3 linked regions of the Paraburkholderia bryophila genome follow. The protein of the gene in region 1 binds, or shares a complex with, the protein of each later gene. Links are inferred from orthologs where the notes say so. Each region holds a gene or a part of one and is shown in the gene's direction. Other genes may lie near its edges.

Evidence for each region.
Region 2: the proteins of secY (region 1) and secA are in contact, whole or in part, in a crystal structure (PDB 3DIN), measured with the Thermotoga maritima proteins. The link is inferred for Paraburkholderia bryophila from one-to-one orthologs. Residues at the interface, in WP_004081795.1 of Thermotoga maritima: Glu108, Gly109, Glu110, Glu111, Ala236, Glu237, Arg238, Arg239, Ile240, Thr241, Ile242, Gln243, Tyr244, Ala245, Arg246, Arg247, Val248, Thr249, Gly250, Arg251, Arg252, Val253, Tyr254, Gly256, Ala257, Ser258, Thr259, Tyr260, Leu261, Pro262; in WP_004082002.1 of Thermotoga maritima: Glu261, Ala262, Arg263, Lys300, Ala301, Arg302, Thr303, Ile304, Ile305, Leu323, Tyr324, Asp325, Pro326, Val329, Ser330, Tyr333, Ile336, Lys340, Phe345, Val349, Glu363, Phe364, Tyr374, Ser375, Gly376, Gly377, Glu393, Ile395, Thr482, Ser483.
Region 3: secY (region 1) and secG share a complex: the UniProt entries of both Escherichia coli proteins name them as parts of the sec protein translocase complex. The link is inferred for Paraburkholderia bryophila from one-to-one orthologs.

The regions. Positions count from the first base shown.
Region 1 is NZ_JACCAS010000001.1:3,162,142-3,167,712, forward strand. What follows is about bases 2,218-5,148. They hold secY (preprotein translocase subunit SecY), read left to right. Parts: upstream 2,218-2,975; coding sequence 2,976-4,322; downstream 4,323-5,148. Other genes in these bases: rpsE (30S ribosomal protein S5), read left to right, coding at 2,218-2,270; rpmD (50S ribosomal protein L30), read left to right, coding at 2,281-2,463; rplO (50S ribosomal protein L15), read left to right, coding at 2,493-2,927; infA (translation initiation factor IF-1), read left to right, coding at 4,331-4,549; rpmJ (50S ribosomal protein L36), read left to right, coding at 4,570-4,686. Also shown: rplE (50S ribosomal protein L5), read left to right, coding at 1-87; rpsN (30S ribosomal protein S14), read left to right, coding at 95-400; rpsH (30S ribosomal protein S8), read left to right, coding at 415-810; rplF (50S ribosomal protein L6), read left to right, coding at 829-1,359; rplR (50S ribosomal protein L18), read left to right, coding at 1,372-1,737; more of rpsE, read left to right, coding at 1,752-2,217; more of rpsK, read left to right, coding at 5,149-5,527. UniProt on the Escherichia coli protein: The central subunit of the protein translocation channel SecYEG. Consists of two halves formed by TMs 1-5 and 6-10.
Region 2 is NZ_JACCAS010000001.1:3,336,937-3,342,918, forward strand. What follows is about bases 1,083-4,424. They hold secA (preprotein translocase subunit SecA), read left to right. Parts: upstream 1,083-1,413; coding sequence 1,414-4,224; downstream 4,225-4,424. Other genes in these bases: GGD40_RS14960 (DciA family protein), read right to left, coding at 1,083-1,121. Outside these bases: lpxC (UDP-3-O-acyl-N-acetylglucosamine deacetylase), read left to right, coding at 1-561; more of GGD40_RS14960, read right to left, coding at 636-1,082; bifunctional glutamate N-acetyltransferase/amino-acid acetyltransferase ArgJ, read left to right, coding at 4,453-5,694; GGD40_RS14975 (ATP-binding protein), read left to right, coding at 5,747-5,982. UniProt on the Escherichia coli protein: Required for protein export, interacts with the SecYEG preprotein conducting channel.
Region 3 is NZ_JACCAS010000001.1:1,583,844-1,589,308, reverse strand. What follows is about bases 1,083-3,907. They hold secG (preprotein translocase subunit SecG), read left to right. Parts: upstream 1,083-2,218; coding sequence 2,219-2,596; downstream 2,597-3,907. Other genes in these bases: GGD40_RS07090 (NADH-quinone oxidoreductase subunit C), read left to right, coding at 3,881-3,907; GGD40_RS07095 (NuoB/complex I 20 kDa subunit family protein), read left to right, coding at 3,380-3,859; GGD40_RS07100 (NADH-quinone oxidoreductase subunit A), read left to right, coding at 2,958-3,317; tpiA (triose-phosphate isomerase), read left to right, coding at 1,355-2,137; GGD40_RS07120 (NAD(P)H-quinone oxidoreductase), read left to right, coding at 1,083-1,208. In the rest of the region: more of GGD40_RS07120, read left to right, coding at 192-1,082; more of GGD40_RS07090, read left to right, coding at 3,908-4,483; GGD40_RS07085 (NADH-quinone oxidoreductase subunit D), read left to right, coding at 4,493-5,465. UniProt on the Escherichia coli protein: Subunit of the protein translocation channel SecYEG. Overexpression of some hybrid proteins has been thought to jam the protein secretion apparatus resulting in cell death; while this may be true it also results in FtsH-mediated degradation of SecY.

The DNA.
Region 1 (5,571 bases):
CTGAACATCAGCATCACGACGACTGCGAAGACCGACGACGAAGCAAAGGCTCTGCTCGCCAGCTTCAAGTTCCCGTTCAGAAACTGAGGTTACCGTGGCTAAACTGGCACTGATCGAACGTGAAAAGAAGCGTGCTCGCCTCGCTGCTAAGTACGCTCCCAAGCGTGCGGAGTTGAAGGCGATCATTGGCGATATGAGCAAGTCGGACGAAGAGCATTACGCAGCACGTCTGGAACTGCAACAACTGCCGCGCAACTCTAACCCGACCCGTAAGCGCAATCGTTGCGCAATTACCGGTCGTCCGCGCGGTACGTTCCGTAAATTCGGGCTGGCGCGTAACAAGATTCGCGAAATCGCGTTCCGCGGCGAGATCCCTGGCCTGACCAAGGCGAGCTGGTAATAGGAGAAACGTAAATGAGTATGAGTGATCCTATCGCCGATATGCTGACTCGCATCCGCAATGCGCAGATGGTTGAGAAAGTCTCGGTGACTATGCCCTCGTCGAAAGTCAAGGTTGCGATTGCGCAAGTCCTTAAGGACGAAGGCTATATCGATGATTTCGCAGTGAAGTCCGAAGGTGCGAAGTCTGAATTGAACATCGTGTTGAAGTACTACGCTGGCCGTCCGGTGATCGAGCGCATTGAGCGCGTCTCGAAGCCTGGGCTGCGTGTGTACCGCGGCCGTAACGACATCCCTGTGGTCATGAATGGCCTCGGCGTGGCAATCGTGTCGACGCCGAAGGGCGTGATGACGGACCGCAAGGCGCGTGCAACGGGCGTTGGCGGCGAAGTCATCTGCTACGTCGCTTAAGGCCGAAAGGAGAGAAACATGTCTCGAGTAGGTAAAAGCCCGATCGCGCTGGAAGGCGCAGAAGTGGCCCTGAGCGACGAAAGCATTACCGTCAAGGGCCCGCTGGGTACGATTTCGCAGGCTGCTAACAGCCTCGTGAAGGTGGTGAACGACAACGGCACGCTGAAATTCGAGCCGGTTGACGAAAGCCGCGAAGCGAATGCGATGTCGGGCACGATGCGCGCACTGGTTGCGAACATGGTGAACGGCGTGACGAAGGGTTTCGAGCGCAAGCTGACGCTGGTTGGCGTCGGTTACCGCGCACAGGCGCAAGGCGACAAGCTGAACCTGTCGCTGGGTTTCTCGCACCCCGTGGTGCACCAGATGCCGGAAGGTGTCAAGGCTGAAACCCCGACGCAAACCGAAATCGTGATCAAGGGGATCAATAAGCAACAAGTTGGCCAAGTCGCTGCAGAAGTGCGCGGCTATCGTCCGCCGGAGCCCTATAAGGGCAAAGGTGTGCGTTACGCCAACGAGGTTGTGATCCTCAAAGAAACGAAGAAGAAGTAAGGGTGCGCAATCATGGATAAGACTCAATCTCGCCTGCGCCGCGCTCGTCAGACGCGTATCAAGATCGCTGAGCTGCAGGTCGCCCGTCTCGCCGTGCATCGCACGAACACGCACATCTATGCGCAAGTGTTCTCGCCGTGCGGCACCAAGGTGCTCGCTAGCGCGTCGACGCTCGAAGCCGAAGTGCGTGCGCAACTTGCTGATCAGACGGGCAAGGGCGGCAACGTCGCTGCTGCGACTCTGATTGGTAAGCGCATCGCAGAAAAGGCTAAGGCTGCCGGCATCGAATCCGTCGCCTTCGACCGTTCGGGTTTCCGTTACCACGGCCGCGTGAAAGCGCTGGCTGATGCGGCGCGCGAAGCCGGACTCAAGTTCTAAGGGAAGAATTCGTCATGGCAAAGATGCAAGCGAAAGTTCAGGCTGACGAACGCGACGACGGCCTTCGTGAAAAAATGATTTCGGTCAACCGCGTGACCAAGGTCGTGAAGGGGGGCCGGATTCTCGGCTTCGCCGCTCTGACCGTGGTTGGCGATGGTGATGGCCGCGTCGGTATGGGCAAGGGCAAGGCGAAGGAAGTGCCCGTCGCTGTTCAGAAAGCGATGGAACAAGCTCGCCGCAACATGTTCAAGGTGCCGTTGAAGAACGGTACCCTGCAACACGAAGTGCACGGTAAGCACGGCGCATCGATGGTTCTCCTGGCTCCGGCCAAGGATGGTACCGGTGTGATCGCTGGCGGTCCGATGCGCGCAGTGTTCGACGTGATGGGCGTGCAGAACGTTGTGGCCAAGAGCCACGGTTCGACGAACCCGTATAACCTCGTTCGCGCAACGCTCGACGGTCTGCGCAAGCAGTCGACGCCGGGTGATATCGCGGCGAAGCGCGGCAAGTCCGTCGAAGATATTCTGGGCTAAGGTGGACACCATGTCTGATAAAACTGTCAAGGTCCAGCTCGTCAAGAGCCTGATCGGCACCCGTGAAACGCACCGTGCAACGGTGCGTGGCTTGGGCCTGCGCCGACTCAACTCGGTTAGCGAGTTGCAGGACACGCCGGCTGTGCGCGGCATGATCAACAAGGTTTCGTACCTCGTTAAGGTCATCAGCTAAGCGGCTGACCAGGACTCAAGGAGTTGATAATGGAATTGAATAACCTGAAGCCGGCTGAAGGTGCGAAGCACGCAAAGCGGCGCGTTGGTCGCGGCATCGGCTCCGGCCTCGGCAAGACCGCTGGCCGTGGTCACAAAGGTCAGAAGTCGCGTTCGGGCGGCTTTCACAAGGTTGGTTTCGAAGGCGGTCAAATGCCGCTGCAACGTCGCCTGCCGAAGCGTGGGTTCACCTCGCTGACGAAGGAGTTCGTCGGTGAAGTGCGCCTCTCTGATCTGGAGAAGCTGCCGGTCGACGAAATCGATCTGTTGGCTCTGAAGCAAGCCGGCCTGATTGGCGAGATGATCACGAGCGCCAAGATCATCAAAACCGGCGAGTTGAAGCGCAAGGTCGTTGTGAAGGGTCTGGGTGCGACGAAGGGTGCGCGCGCTGCTATCGAAGCAGCCGGCGGCTCGTTCGCCGAGTAACGCGCAAGTCGATTTTGCCGTCACTAGCATTAGCATCGGAGAAGGTACTTGGCTAACAGCCCGAGTCTCGCAAAACCCGGTCGCGGCGCGGCGAAGTTTGGCGATCTGCGTCGGCGAGCAATGTTTTTGCTGCTGGCGTTGATCGTCTACCGTATCGGCGCGCACATTCCGGTGCCGGGTATTGACCCGGACCAACTGGCAAAATTGTTCCAAAGCCAGTCGGGCGGCATCCTAGGCATGTTCAACATGTTCTCGGGTGGCGCACTTTCGCGGTTCACGATTTTTGCGCTGGGGATCATGCCGTACATTTCGGCGTCGATCATCATGCAGTTGCTGGCGATTGTATCGCCGCAGCTGGAAGCGCTAAAAAAGGAAGGGCAGGCGGGACAGCGGAAGATTACGCAGTACACGCGTATTTTTACGGTTCTGCTGGCAACGTTCCAGGCATTCGGCATTGCTGTCGCACTGGAAAATCAGCCGGGCTTGGTGATCGATCCGGGTATGGTGTTTCGTTTGACGACGGTCGTGACGCTGGTGACTGGCACGATGTTCTTGATGTGGCTAGGTGAGCAGATCACGGAGCGCGGGCTTGGCAACGGTATCTCGATCATCATTTTCGGTGGTATTGCGGCGGGCTTCCCGAACGCGATCGGTGGTCTTTTCGAACTGGTGCGAACCGGCTCGATGAGCATCATCTCGGCGATTATTGTGGTCGCACTGATTGCTGCAGTGACGTATCTGGTGGTGTTCATTGAGCGCGGCCAGCGCAAGATTCTTGTGAACTACGCGAAGCGGCAAGTCGGTAACAAGATTTACGGCGGACAGTCTTCGCATCTGCCTCTGAAGTTGAACATGTCGGGTGTGATTCCGCCGATCTTTGCATCGTCGATCATTCTCTTCCCGGCAACCATCCTGAACTGGTTTAGTTCAGGGTCGCGTACCAGCTGGTTCGCAGACACGTTACATAACGTGGCCGAAGCTCTTAAGCCCGGTCAACCCGTGTACGTGTTGTTGTACGCGTTGGCGATCGTCTTCTTCTGTTTTTTCTACACCGCATTGGTGTTCAACAGCAGAGAAACGGCCGACAACCTGAAGAAGAGTGGCGCGTTCGTCCCTGGCATCCGCCCGGGCGATCAAACGGCGCGATACATCGACCGCATCCTGACGCGTCTGACGCTGGCCGGTGCGATCTACATCGTGTTTGTTTGTCTGCTGCCCGAGTTTCTGGTACTGCGCTGGAACGTGCCGTTTTATTTTGGTGGAACGTCGCTGCTGATCATTGTCGTCGTCACAATGGATTTCATGGCGCAGGTGCAGTCGTACGTTATGTCGCAACAGTATGAATCGCTGCTGAAGAAAGCTAATTTCAAAGGCGGCGGCGTCCCGATGCGTTGAAAGGACTTATGGCCAAAGACGATGTTATCCAGATGCAGGGTGAAGTCATCGAAAACCTGCCTAACGCTACCTTTAGGGTGAAGCTGGAAAACGGCCATGTCGTATTGGGACACATATCCGGCAAGATGCGGATGCACTACATCCGAATCTTGCCGGGCGACAAGGTGACGGTTGAATTGACGCCTTACGATCTGTCGCGTGCGCGGATCGTGTTCCGGGCGAAGTGATTTGAAAAAAGGGTAATATCATGAAAGTGATGGCATCGGTTAAGCGCATTTGCCGCAATTGCAAGATCATCAAGCGCAAAGGCGTTGTGCGCGTGATTTGCAGCTCTGATCCGCGCCACAAACAGCGTCAAGGCTGAACGCCGCGCTTTTTGCTAGCGCTTTTTGTTTGAGGAAAAACAATGGCTCGTATCGCAGGGGTTAACATCCCGAATCACCAGCATACCGAAATCGGCCTGACGGCTATTTACGGTGTCGGCCGCACGCGCTCGCGCGACATTTGCGTCGCTGCTGGTGTGGCATTTTCGAAGAAGGTCAAAGACCTGAACGACGCAGACCTCGAAAAGCTGCGTGAAGAAGTCGGCAAGTTCATCGTTGAAGGCGATCTGCGCCGTGAAACGACGATGAACATCAAGCGCCTGATGGATCTCGGCTGCTACCGTGGCGTGCGGCATCGTAAGGGCTTGCCCCTGCGCGGCCAACGTACGCGTACGAATGCCCGTACGCGCAAGGGTCCGCGTCGTGCAGCGCAATCGCTGAAGAAGTAAGCGGAACTGACAGTTACAGGAAAACGTAATGGCTAAGGCTTCGAACAACTCCGCGGCGCAACGCGTTCGCAAGAAGGTCAAGAAGAACGTCGCCGAGGGCGTGGTTCACGTTCACGCGTCGTTCAACAACACCATCATCACGATCACTGATCGTCAAGGCAATGCACTTGCTTGGGCAACGTCGGGTGGTCAGGGCTTCAAGGGTTCGCGTAAATCGACCCCGTTTGCAGCCCAGGTGGCAGCCGAATCGGCAGGCCGCGTGGCGATGGAATACGGCGTGAAGAACCTCGAAGTGCGGATCAAGGGCCCCGGTCCTGGCCGCGAGTCGGCGGTGCGCGCGTTGCATGGTCTTGGCATCAAGATCACCGCGATCTCCGACGTGACTCCGGTCCCGCACAACGGCTGCCGTCCGCCGAAGCGTCGTCGTATCTAAGACGCCGATTTTACGAGCGCCTGTTGCCGCCCTGCGCGGCGGCA
Region 2 (5,982 bases), 170 kb from region 1 along the record:
GAAGAGCAGAACGCGGCGAAGAAATTCATCAAGGTCACCAAGCCGGTCGAAATTCGTGACGGCGACAAATTCGCGCGTCTCGATCCGTACTTTGGTTTCAAGCTCAAATTCACGATCGACTTCCGTCATCCCGCCGTGGATAAAACCGGGCAGTCGCTGGAAGTGGATTTCGCCAATACGTCGTATGTGCGTGACATCGCGCGTGCGCGTACGTTCGGCTTCGCGCATGAAGTGGAAATGATGCGTGAACTCGGTCTGGCGCGCGGCGGCAGCATGGACAACGCGATCGTGCTCGACGAATACCGCATTCTGAACAACGACGGCCTGCGTTACGACGACGAGTTCGTGAAGCACAAGATGCTCGACGCGATCGGCGATCTGTATGTGATCGGCCATCCGTTGCTGGCTTCGTACGACGCGTACAAGTCGGGTCACGGCCTGAACAACGCGCTGCTGCGCGAGTTGCTGGCGCATGAAGACGCGTACGAAATCGTCACTTTCGACGACACGCAGAAGGCGCCGCGCGGCTTCGCGTATGAAACGCAGACGGCGTTTGCGTAACGCATTCCTTCGGGCCTTCGAGCCCGTGGTAGCAACGAAAAAGCGGCCCACTGGGCCGCTTTTTTCGTTTCGTTTCAGCGATTTCTCCGATGCCGCGCCGCCATTTTCGCCAGCGCTTCCTGCAACGGCGACGGCGCCAGCGATTCGCTCAACGCGTGCAACGCGTCCGCGCCGACCGGCGTCATACGCGCCTGCTTGACCGGCGGCGGCTCCTTGGCCGGCTGCGGCCGCACGCGAATCCTCAACGCATTGACGTGCCAGCCGCGCTGCTGCAAATCCGACAACAGCCGCGGCTCGAGATGCCGCAACCGCGCCGCGAGCGCGTTGTGCCCGGCAAACAGCGCCAGCACGCCGTCTTTGATAAAGCCCGGTTCCACGCTGGTGGCCAGATAGTCCGGCAGCAACGCGCGCAAATCCTTCTCCAGCGCCGCGATCTGCTCGACGCCTGCGCGCAGGGCCGCGAACGCATCGGTGCGATTCAGCACCTCGGCGACGGGCTGCGGACGGCGCGCCTTGAACTGCTGCGGCGGCGGTCTTGAAAAGGACGGAAAACGGCTCATGTTCGACAGTAACGGTGTGTTCGCGCCCCATGCGCGTTCACGCCGCGATTGTACCGCGCGGGATGCACGCGAGCCCGCGTCAGTGCGTACGGTCGGAGGTCGGCGCGGCGGGGCTGGAATGCCATGCCGCCGTCTCACCGCTGACACAGGCGCGGCCGGGGGCGCGTGCTAAAATGCCCGATTCGAATTCACTCTTGGACTAAGCCGCCGAGGCCCCTCCGACCCCGGAGCGCACGTGCACGAATCATGCACGCCGCGAACCAGCCGAAGCCGCGACGCAGACACCGATCCGATGACCACCGGTTTTCTACAGAAGATTTTTGGCAGCCGCAACCAGCGTCTAGTCAAGCAATATCAAAAGACCGTCACGGCGATCAATGCGCTCGAACCGCAGATCGAGCAATTGACGGACGATCAACTGCGCGCCAAAACGGGTGAATTCCGCCAGCGCGTCGCGAGCGGCGAGTCGCTCGACAAGCTCCTGCCGGAGGCGTTCGCGGTCTGCCGCGAGGCCAGCAAGCGGGTGCTGAAAATGCGCCACTTCGACGTGCAGCTGATCGGCGGCATGGTCCTGCACTACGGCAAGATCGGCGAAATGCGCACCGGTGAGGGCAAGACTCTCGTCGCGACGCTGCCGGTTTACCTGAATGCGTTGTCGGGCCGCGGCGTCCACGTTGTCACGGTGAACGACTACCTGGCCCAGCGCGACGCCGAATGGATGGCGCGCCTGTACAACTTCCTCGGTCTGTCGGTCGGCATCAACCTGTCGCAGATGGATCACGACGCGAAGCAGGAAGCCTACGCCGCGGACATCACGTACGGCACGAACAACGAATTCGGTTTCGACTACCTGCGCGACAACATGGTCTACGAGACCGACGCGCGCGTGCAGCGAGCCCTGAATTTCGCGGTGGTCGACGAGGTCGACTCGATCCTGATCGACGAAGCCCGCACCCCGCTGATCATCTCTGGCCAGGCCGAAGATCACACCGAACTCTACGTGCGCATGAACGCGCTGCCGCCGCTGCTCGAACGCCAGATCGGCGAAGAGAAAGCCGACGGCACCGGCGTCGAAAAGCCGGGTGACTACACGCTGGACGAGAAAGGCCGTCAGGTGTTCCTGACGGAATCGGGCCACGAAAAGGCCGAGCGTCTGCTCGCCGAGTGGGGCCTGATCGGCGAGGGCGAAAGCCTGTACGCGCCGCAAAACATCACGCTGATGCACCACGTGTACGCCGCGCTGCGCGCGCACACGCTGTTCTTCAAAGATCAGCACTACGTGGTGCAGAACAACGAAGTGGTGATCGTCGACGAATTCACCGGCCGTCTGATGTCGGGCCGCCGCTGGTCCGACGGTCTGCATCAGGCTGTCGAGGCGAAGGAACACGTCAAGATCCAGAGCGAGAACCAGACGCTCGCGTCGATCACGTTCCAGAACTACTTCCGTATGTACGCGAAGCTGTCCGGCATGACCGGTACGGCGGACACGGAAGCGTACGAATTTAACGAGATCTACGGTCTCGAAACGGTCGTGATCCCGACCAATCGTCCGCCCAAGCGGATCGACAAGCAGGATCAGATCTACAAGACCGCGAAGGAACGCTATGACGCGGTGATCCGCGACATCCGCGATTGCTATGAGCGCGGTCAGCCGGTGCTGGTCGGCACCACGTCGATCGAAAACTCCGAGTTGCTGTCACATCTGCTGAAGCAGGCCGGCTTGCCGCACGAAGTGCTGAACGCCAAGCAGCACGCACGCGAAGCCGAGATCGTCGCCGAAGCGGGCCGTCCGAAGCGCGTCACGATCGCCACCAACATGGCGGGTCGCGGTACCGACATCGTGCTCGGCGGCAATGCCGAGAAGCAGGCGTCGTTCCTCGAACTGGACGAAACGCTTGCCGACGCGGAGAAGCAAAGCCGTATCCAGAAGCTGCACGACGAATGGCAAGCGTTGCACGATCAGGTGAAGGCCGCGGGCGGTCTGCACATCATCGGCACCGAGCGTCACGAATCGCGCCGGATCGACAATCAGCTGCGCGGCCGTGCCGGCCGTCAGGGCGACCCGGGTTCGTCGCGCTTCTATCTGTCGCTGGAAGATCCGCTGCTGCGCATTTTCGCCGGCGATCGCGTGCGCGCGATCATGGACCGTCTGAAGATGCCGGAAGGCGAAGCGATCGAAGCAGGCATCGTGTCGCGTTCGATCGAATCGGCGCAGCGCAAAGTGGAAGCGCGCAACTTCGACGTTCGCAAGCAATTGCTCGAATACGACGATGTGTCGAACGATCAGCGCAAGGTGATCTATCAGCAGCGCAATGAATTGCTCGAAGCGAACGACATCACCGAAACCATCGGCGCGATGCGTCAGGGCGTGATCGGCGATATCGTCCATCAGTTCGTGCCGGCCGGCAGCATCGAAGAGCAGTGGGACGTGCCTGAGCTGGAGGAAGTGCTGCGCAACGAATGGCAGCTCGACCTCGCGATCCAGGAAATGATCAACGAGTCGAACACGATCAGCGCGGACGAAATCCTCGAAGCGGTCGAAGCCGCCGGCGACGAAGCGTACGAATCGAAGGTCGCACTGGTCGGCCGCGAGTCGTTCAGCGCGTTCGAGCGTTCGATCATGCTGCAAACGCTGGACCGTAGCTGGCGCGAACATCTGGCCGCGCTCGACCACCTGCGTCAGGGCATCCATTTGCGCGGCTATGCGCAGAAGAACCCGAAGCAGGAATACAAGCGCGAAGCGTTCGAACTGTTCGCCGCCATGCTCGACGCCGTGAAGCTCGAAGTCACCCGCGTGGTGATGAACGTGCAGATCCAGTCGCCGGAACAGTTGGAACAGGCCGCCGAGCAGATGGAAGAGCAGGGCGGCCATCTGGAGAACGTCGAGTTCCGCCACGCCGAATTTGCCGAAGCGGCGTCGGCCGCACCGGTTGCCGCAGAAGCCGCGACCGCCGCGATGATCGGCGACGCGATGAGCCACGGCTCGTCGTCGACAGCAGCGCCGAACGTGAACGCGGACGACGTGCCGAAGGTCGGACGCAACGATCCGTGCCCGTGCGGTAGCGGCAAGAAGTACAAGCAGTGCCACGGCAAGATTGCCTGATGCCGAAAGCGGCGCGCTTCTAAGCGCGCCGCGTCGTTTTATGCGGGCGCTTTGTCGCTCCGTTTGGTTGTTGCGCTTCTTTTAGCGCATTGCTGTAGCGAGTTTCAGACGCGCTTTTCAGCAGCGCGTTTCAGTCGATTCCGCGGTGGTTCGGCCCTCTGCCCGAACCATCAGTTTGCTATCCCCGATGCCGGCGCCTGCCGGCATTTTCTTCGACAGGTCGCGACCATGGCTGTCAATTTCCCCTCGATCGATCCCGCTCAACTCCATCCCATCGCCGGCGTCACGCTGGGCTGGGCGGAGGCGAATATCCGCAAGCCGAACCGCAAGGACGTGCTCGTCATTTCCGTGGGCGAAGGCGCCACGGTCGGCGGCGTGTTCACGCAGAACCGCTTTTGCGCGGCCCCTGTCACGGTGTGCCGTGAGAATCTGGAGCGCGTGCGCGCTGGCGGCAAGCCGATCCGCGCGCTGGTGATCAACACCGGCAACGCCAACGCGGGCACCGGCGAGCCGGGTATGGTGGCGGCGCGCGAAACCTGCGCGGAACTCGCACGCCTGGCGGACATCTCGCCGGAACAGGTGCTGCCGTTTTCGACGGGCGTGATTCTGGAACCGCTGCCGGTCGATCGTCTGAAAGCCGGCTTGCCGGCGGCGCTCGCGAACCGCAAGGAAGCGCACTGGTACGACGCCGCGCAGGCGATCATGACCACGGACACGCTGCCCAAGGCCACCTCGCGCCAGGTCACGATCGACGGCCACACGGTCACGCTGACCGGCATCAGCAAGGGCGCCGGCATGATCAAGCCGAACATGGCGACCATGCTCGGCTTCCTCGCGTTCGACGCCGCCGTCGCCCAACCGGTGCTCGACGCGCTGGTCAGGCACGTGGCGGACCGTTCGTTCAACTGCATCACGATCGATGGCGATACATCGACCAACGATTCGTTCATCCTGATCGCGTCGGGCCAATCGAGCCTGCCGGCAATCACCTCCACCGATTCGCCCGCTTACGCAGCGCTGCGCGACGCGGTGACTGAGGTCGCCCAGACCCTCGCGCAACTGATCGTGCGCGACGGCGAAGGCGCGACCAAATTCATGACCGTGCAGGTTGAAGGCGGCTCGAGCGTCGGCGAATGCCGTCAGATCGCGTATGCGATCGGCCACTCGCCGCTCGTGAAGACGGCCTTCTATGCATCGGACCCGAACCTCGGCCGCATTCTGGCCGCAATCGGTTATGCCGGCGTGGACGATCTCGACGTCGGCAAGATCGATCTGTATCTGGACGACGTGCTGGTCGCGACTGCCGGCGGCCGCAATCCGGCCTACCGTGAAGAAGACGGCCAGCGCGTCATGAAAAAGAGCGAGATCGGCATTCGTGTCGTACTCGGCCGCGGCGATGCGCAAGCCACGATCTGGACTTGCGATCTGTCGCACGACTACGTGAGCATCAACGCCGACTATCGTTCGTAACCAGGTTCAATCAAGCTAATGATGCGGCCTCGCGGCCGCTAACTTCACAGCCATGGACAAACTCGAACAGTTTCTGACCCGCGCCGAAGCCGTACTCGGCCGCCTGGAAGCGATGCTTCCGCCCGCTGCACCGAACATCGACTGGTCGGCCGCGGTGGCGTTCCGCTGGCGCAAGCGCCAGGGGCGCGGTTACCTGCAGCCTGTGCCGGCCATTTCGGCGATCACGCTCGACGACCTGCAAAACATCGAGCGCCAGAAAGGCTTGATCGAGCAGAACACGCGTCAGTT
Region 3 (5,465 bases), 1.6 Mb from region 1 along the record:
GCGAATGCGCGCCGGCCGTTTTTCATGAAGGGTGCAGGGTGGATTGCGTTGCGAACGTATGCGAATGAGTACAACCGGGTACTCTGTTTGCATGGAGCGCTTCGTCGTAAGTCAGACGGTTCGCGTTTTGAGCGGCGTGCAATAGGTGTGCAACGGGTGTGCAACGCAATCCAATCTTGGAGTTGACGCAGATGAAAGCGATCGAAATCACCGAATTCGGTGCGCCGGATGTCCTCAAGCTCGCCGAGCGGCCCATGCCGCAGCCGAAAGCGGGCGAGGTGCTGATCAAGGTGGCGGCTTCCGGCATCAACCGTCCGGACGTGTTTCAGCGCAAGGGCGGCTATGCGCCGCCGCCGGGCGCGTCGGATCTGCCGGGGCTGGAGGTCGCGGGCGAGATTGTCGGCGGCACGATCGACGAGAAGAACAATCCGTTCGGTCTGAAGATCGGCGATCGCGTCTGCGCGTTGCTGGCCGGCGGCGGCTACGCGGAATACGCGGCCGCGCCGCTACTGCAGTGCTTGCCGGTGCCGCGGGGTTTGTCGGATGTCGAAGCGGCTTCGCTGCCGGAGACTTTCTTCACGGTCTGGAGCAATGTGTTCGACCGTGCGCAACTCGGCAAGGGCGAAGGCGCGCCGAACGAGACGCTGCTGGTGCAAGGCGGTTCGAGCGGCATCGGCGTGACGGCGATCCAGATTGCGCATGCGCTGGGTTTTCGTGTGTTCGCCACCGCCGGCTCGGACGAAAAGTGCCGTGCGTGTGAGGCGTTGGGCGCCGAGCGGGCGATCAACTACAAAACCGAGGATTTCGTCGAAGTCATCAAGTCGCTTACCAACGACCGTGGCGTCGACGTGGTGCTCGACATGGTGGCGGGCAGCTACGTGCCGCGTGAGCTCACCGCGCTGGCCGAAGGCGGCCGGATCGTGCTGATCGCGTTGCTGGGCGGCGCGAAAGCGGAGCTGAATCTGAACGACGTGCTGCGCCGCCGGCTGACGGTGACGGGTTCGACGCTGCGTCCGCGGCCGATCGAATTCAAGGCGAAGATCGCCGCGCAGTTGAAAGAACGCGTGTGGCCGCATCTCGAAGACGGGCGCATCAAGCCGGTGGTGCATCGCGTGTTTCCGGCCGCGCAGGCGGCCGAAGCGCACACGCTGATGGAGAGCAGCACGCACGTCGGCAAAATCGTGCTGAGCTGGGGTCAGGACGCGTGACGCGAGCGGCTCGATACGGCCTTGACACAGGCTGTTTGACCCGATCCACCCCACGCAGTAAAATTGCGCGTTTTGCGCACGCCGCATGAATCCGAAAGGCGGGCTGTAAGCGCAAACGAAGTCCGCCGCCAAGATAAGACGAGACGATGTCGAAACAACGAGCCAAGCTGGTAGTCGGTAACTGGAAAATGCACGGGCGCCTCGCTGAAAATGCGGCCCTGTTGCAGGCCGTGGCGCAAGGCGCGAGCGCCTTGCCTGGCGACCTGCGAGTCGGTGTCTGTGTGCCGAGCCCGTATCTCGCGCAGGCTCAGTCGTTACTGGCGGGCAGCCGGATCGTGTGGGGCGTGCAGGACGTCTCCGCGTTCACGCATGGCGCCTATACCGGCGAAGTGGCCGCGCCGATGGTGGTGGATTTCGGCGCTTCGCTCGCGATCGTCGGACACTCGGAACGCCGTGCATATCATCGCGAAAGCGCCGAGCTGGTCGCGGTGAAAACGCAGCGTGTGCTGGAGGCGGGGTTGACGCCGATCGTCTGTGTCGGCGAAACCCTCGAAGAGCGCGAAGCCGGTGCGACCGAGCAGGTAGTCGGCACGCAACTGGACGAAGTGCTGGCGAAGCTGTCGGTGCAAGACGCGGCGCGTATTGTCGTCGCGTATGAGCCGGTCTGGGCGATCGGCGCCGGCAAGAGCGCGACGTCGGAGCAGGCGCAGGCGGTCCACGCGTTCCTGCGTTCGCGTCTGGCGGCTAAGGGCGCGGAAGTGGCGGATGTGCCGCTGTTGTACGGCGGCAGTGTGAAGCCGGAAAACGCGGAAGAATTGTTCCGTCAACCGGATATCGACGGTGGCCTGATTGGCGGCGCGTCGTTGAAAGACCAGGATTTTCTGGCGATCTGCAAGGCGGCTGCGGCTGTAGTGGGCGTCGCTGGCTAAGCAGGGCGCCTCGGCGAGGATGCCCCATTCCCGTGCCACACACAGTGTGTGGTCCGGTTAATAAAGACTCAGGTGAGTGTGATGCTGTATTTGAAAACATTGATTATCGTCGTTCAGCTGTTGTCGGCACTCGGGGTTATCGGCCTCGTCTTGCTGCAACACGGCAAAGGCGCCGATATGGGCGCTGCTTTCGGTAGCGGCGCATCGGGCAGTCTGTTCGGCGCGACGGGTTCGGCGAACTTTTTGTCGCGTACAACCGCCGTGCTCGCAGCGGTGTTTTTTGTCACGACGTTGACGCTGACTTACCTCGGCGCGTATCGCGCGAAGCCCTCCGCAGGCTTGCTGGGCGCGGCGGTGACTGCACCGATTGCGGCTTCCGCGGCAGCGGCACCGGCAGGTGGTTCGGCTGCATTGCCGGCATCGGCTGCGTCCACGCCGGCGACTGACGTGCCGAAATAAATTTTCGTTCAAACTGCATTTTGTGCGTTGAACAAACCGCTTAAGCCAGTTATAATTTGAGTCTTGAAGCGATTCGCGGGTTTTACAAGTTGTTTTCCCGGATTGCATGCAGTGCCGACGTGGTGAAATTGGTAGACACGCTATCTTGAGGGGGTAGTGGCGAAAGCTGTGCGAGTTCGAGTCTCGCCGTCGGCACCAAAATGTTATCTAAATGCTAGCCGCTTGCTTCGCTTCGGCTGGCATTTTTTGTTTCTGGCGCACGGCTTGCGTTGGGCTTGCAGCTTGTGCGTTTCGGAAGTGATTTCGCGGCAGGAGTGCTATGCTCCTGTCGGCACTCAGAACCAACCGATTGAGGATAGTCTTGAACCTCGCAGCCTATTTCCCCGTCTTGCTGTTCCTCATTGTGGGCACCGGTTTAGGCGTAGCACTGGTCAGCATTGGTAAAATCCTCGGTCCTAACAAGCCCGACACCGAGAAAAACGCACCGTACGAGTGCGGCTTCGAAGCATTCGAAGATGCGCGCATGAAGTTTGACGTGCGCTATTACCTCGTCGCCATTCTCTTCATCATTTTCGACCTTGAAACCGCGTTCCTGTTCCCGTGGGGCGTCGCCTTGCGCGACATCGGCTGGCCCGGTTTCATGGCAATGATGATTTTCCTGCTCGAATTCCTGCTGGGCTTCGCCTATATCTGGAAGAAAGGCGGCCTCGACTGGGAATGATGGATTAATCGCCGGTTTGCGTGGGTGGCCAGGCTTGCCGCCCCGTCTGGAGTGGAAAGCAAATGAGTATCGAAGGGGTCTTGAAGGAAGGGTTTGTCACCACCACGGCTGACAAACTGATCAACTGGACGCGCACCGGTTCGTTGTGGCCGATGACGTTCGGTCTTGCGTGTTGTGCGGTCGAGATGATGCATGCGGGCGCTGCCCGTTATGACCTTGATCGTTTCGGCGTGGTGTTTCGTCCGAGTCCGCGTCAGTCGGACGTGATGATCGTCGCCGGCACGCTGTGCAACAAGATGGCGCCGGCTCTGCGCAAGGTCTACGACCAGATGGCCGAGCCGCGCTGGGTGATTTCGATGGGCTCGTGCGCGAACGGCGGCGGCTATTACCACTACTCGTATTCGGTAGTGCGTGGCTGTGATCGCATCGTTCCGGTCGACGTCTATGTGCCGGGCTGTCCGCCCACAGCGGAGGCGCTGGTGTACGGCGTGATCCAGTTGCAGGCCAAGATTCGCCGCACCAACACAATCGCCCGTCAATAAGGCCAACGCCTCCCCCACAATATGGCAAGCAAACTCGAGACCCTGAAAGCGAACCTCGAGGCGGCCTTCAGCGGCCTCCTGTTGAGCACGACCGAGGCAATCGGTGAGTTGACGATCGTCGTGAAGGCAAGCGACTACCTCAACGTGGCAACCCGTCTGCGCGACGACCGCTCGCTCGGTTTCGAGCAATGCGTCGATCTGTGCGGCGTCGATTATCAGACCTACGGCGAAGGCGCTTACGACGGTCCGCGTTTCGCGGCCGTGCTGCATTTGTTGTCGGTGCAGAACAATTGGCGTCTGCGTCTGCGCGTGTTCGCACCGGACGACGAAGTGCCGATTCTCCCCTCGGTCGTCGACATCTGGAATTCGGTCAACTGGTATGAGCGCGAAGCTTTCGACCTGTACGGCATCGTCTTCGAAGGCCACCCAGATCTGCGCCGCATCCTGACCGACTACGGTTTCATTGGTCACCCGTTCCGTAAAGATTTCCCTGTCTCCGGCTACGTCGAAATGCGTTACGACCCGGAAGAGAAGCGCGTCGTCTATCAGCCTGTGACGATCGAGCCGCGGGAAATCACGCCGCGCGTGATCCGCGAGGATCGCTATGGCGGTCTGAAACACTAAGAGAACGCCATGGCAGAGATCAAAAACTACACGCTCAACTTCGGCCCACAGCATCCGGCAGCGCACGGTGTGCTGCGCCTCGTGCTCGAGCTCGACGGCGAAGTCATCCAGCGCGCCGATCCGCACATCGGTCTGCTTCATCGCGCGACTGAAAAGCTCGCGGAAACCAAAACCTTCATCCAGTCCGTGCCGTACATGGACCGTCTCGATTACGTGTCGATGATGGTCAACGAGCACGGCTACGTGATGGCGATCGAAAAGTTGCTCGGCATCGACGTGCCGATCCGCGCGAAATACATCCGCGTGCTGTTCGACGAAGTGACGCGCGTGCTGAACCACCTGATGTGGATCGGCGCCCACGCACTCGACGTCGGCGCGATGGCGGTGTTTCTGTATGCGTTCCGCGAGCGCGAAGATCTGATGGACGTGTACGAAGCGGTGTCCGGCGCACGCATGCACGCGGCGTACTACCGTCCGGGCGGCGTGTATCGCGATCTGCCGGAAGCCATGCCGCAGTACAAGGCCTCGAAGATTCGCAATGCGAAGGCCTTGTCGAAGATGAACGAGAACCGCCAGGGTTCGCTGCTCGACTTCATCGACGATTTCTTTACGCGTTTTCCGAAGTGCGTCGACGAGTACGAAACACTGCTCACCGACAACCGGATCTGGAAGCAGCGTCTGGTCGGTATCGGCGTGGTCACTCCGGAACGTGCGTTGAACCTCGGTATGACCGGCGCGATGTTGCGCGGCTCGGGTATCGAGTGGGACCTGCGCAAGAAGCAACCGTACGAAGTCTACGACAAGCTCGATTTCGACATTCCGGTCGGCGTTAATGGCGACTGTTATGACCGATATCTGGTTCGCGTCGAAGAAATGCGCCAATCCACGCGGATTGTGAAACAGTGCATTGAGTGGCTGCGCAAGAATCCGGGTCCGGTGATGGTCGACAATCACAAGGTTGCGCCGCCGTCGCGTGTCGGCA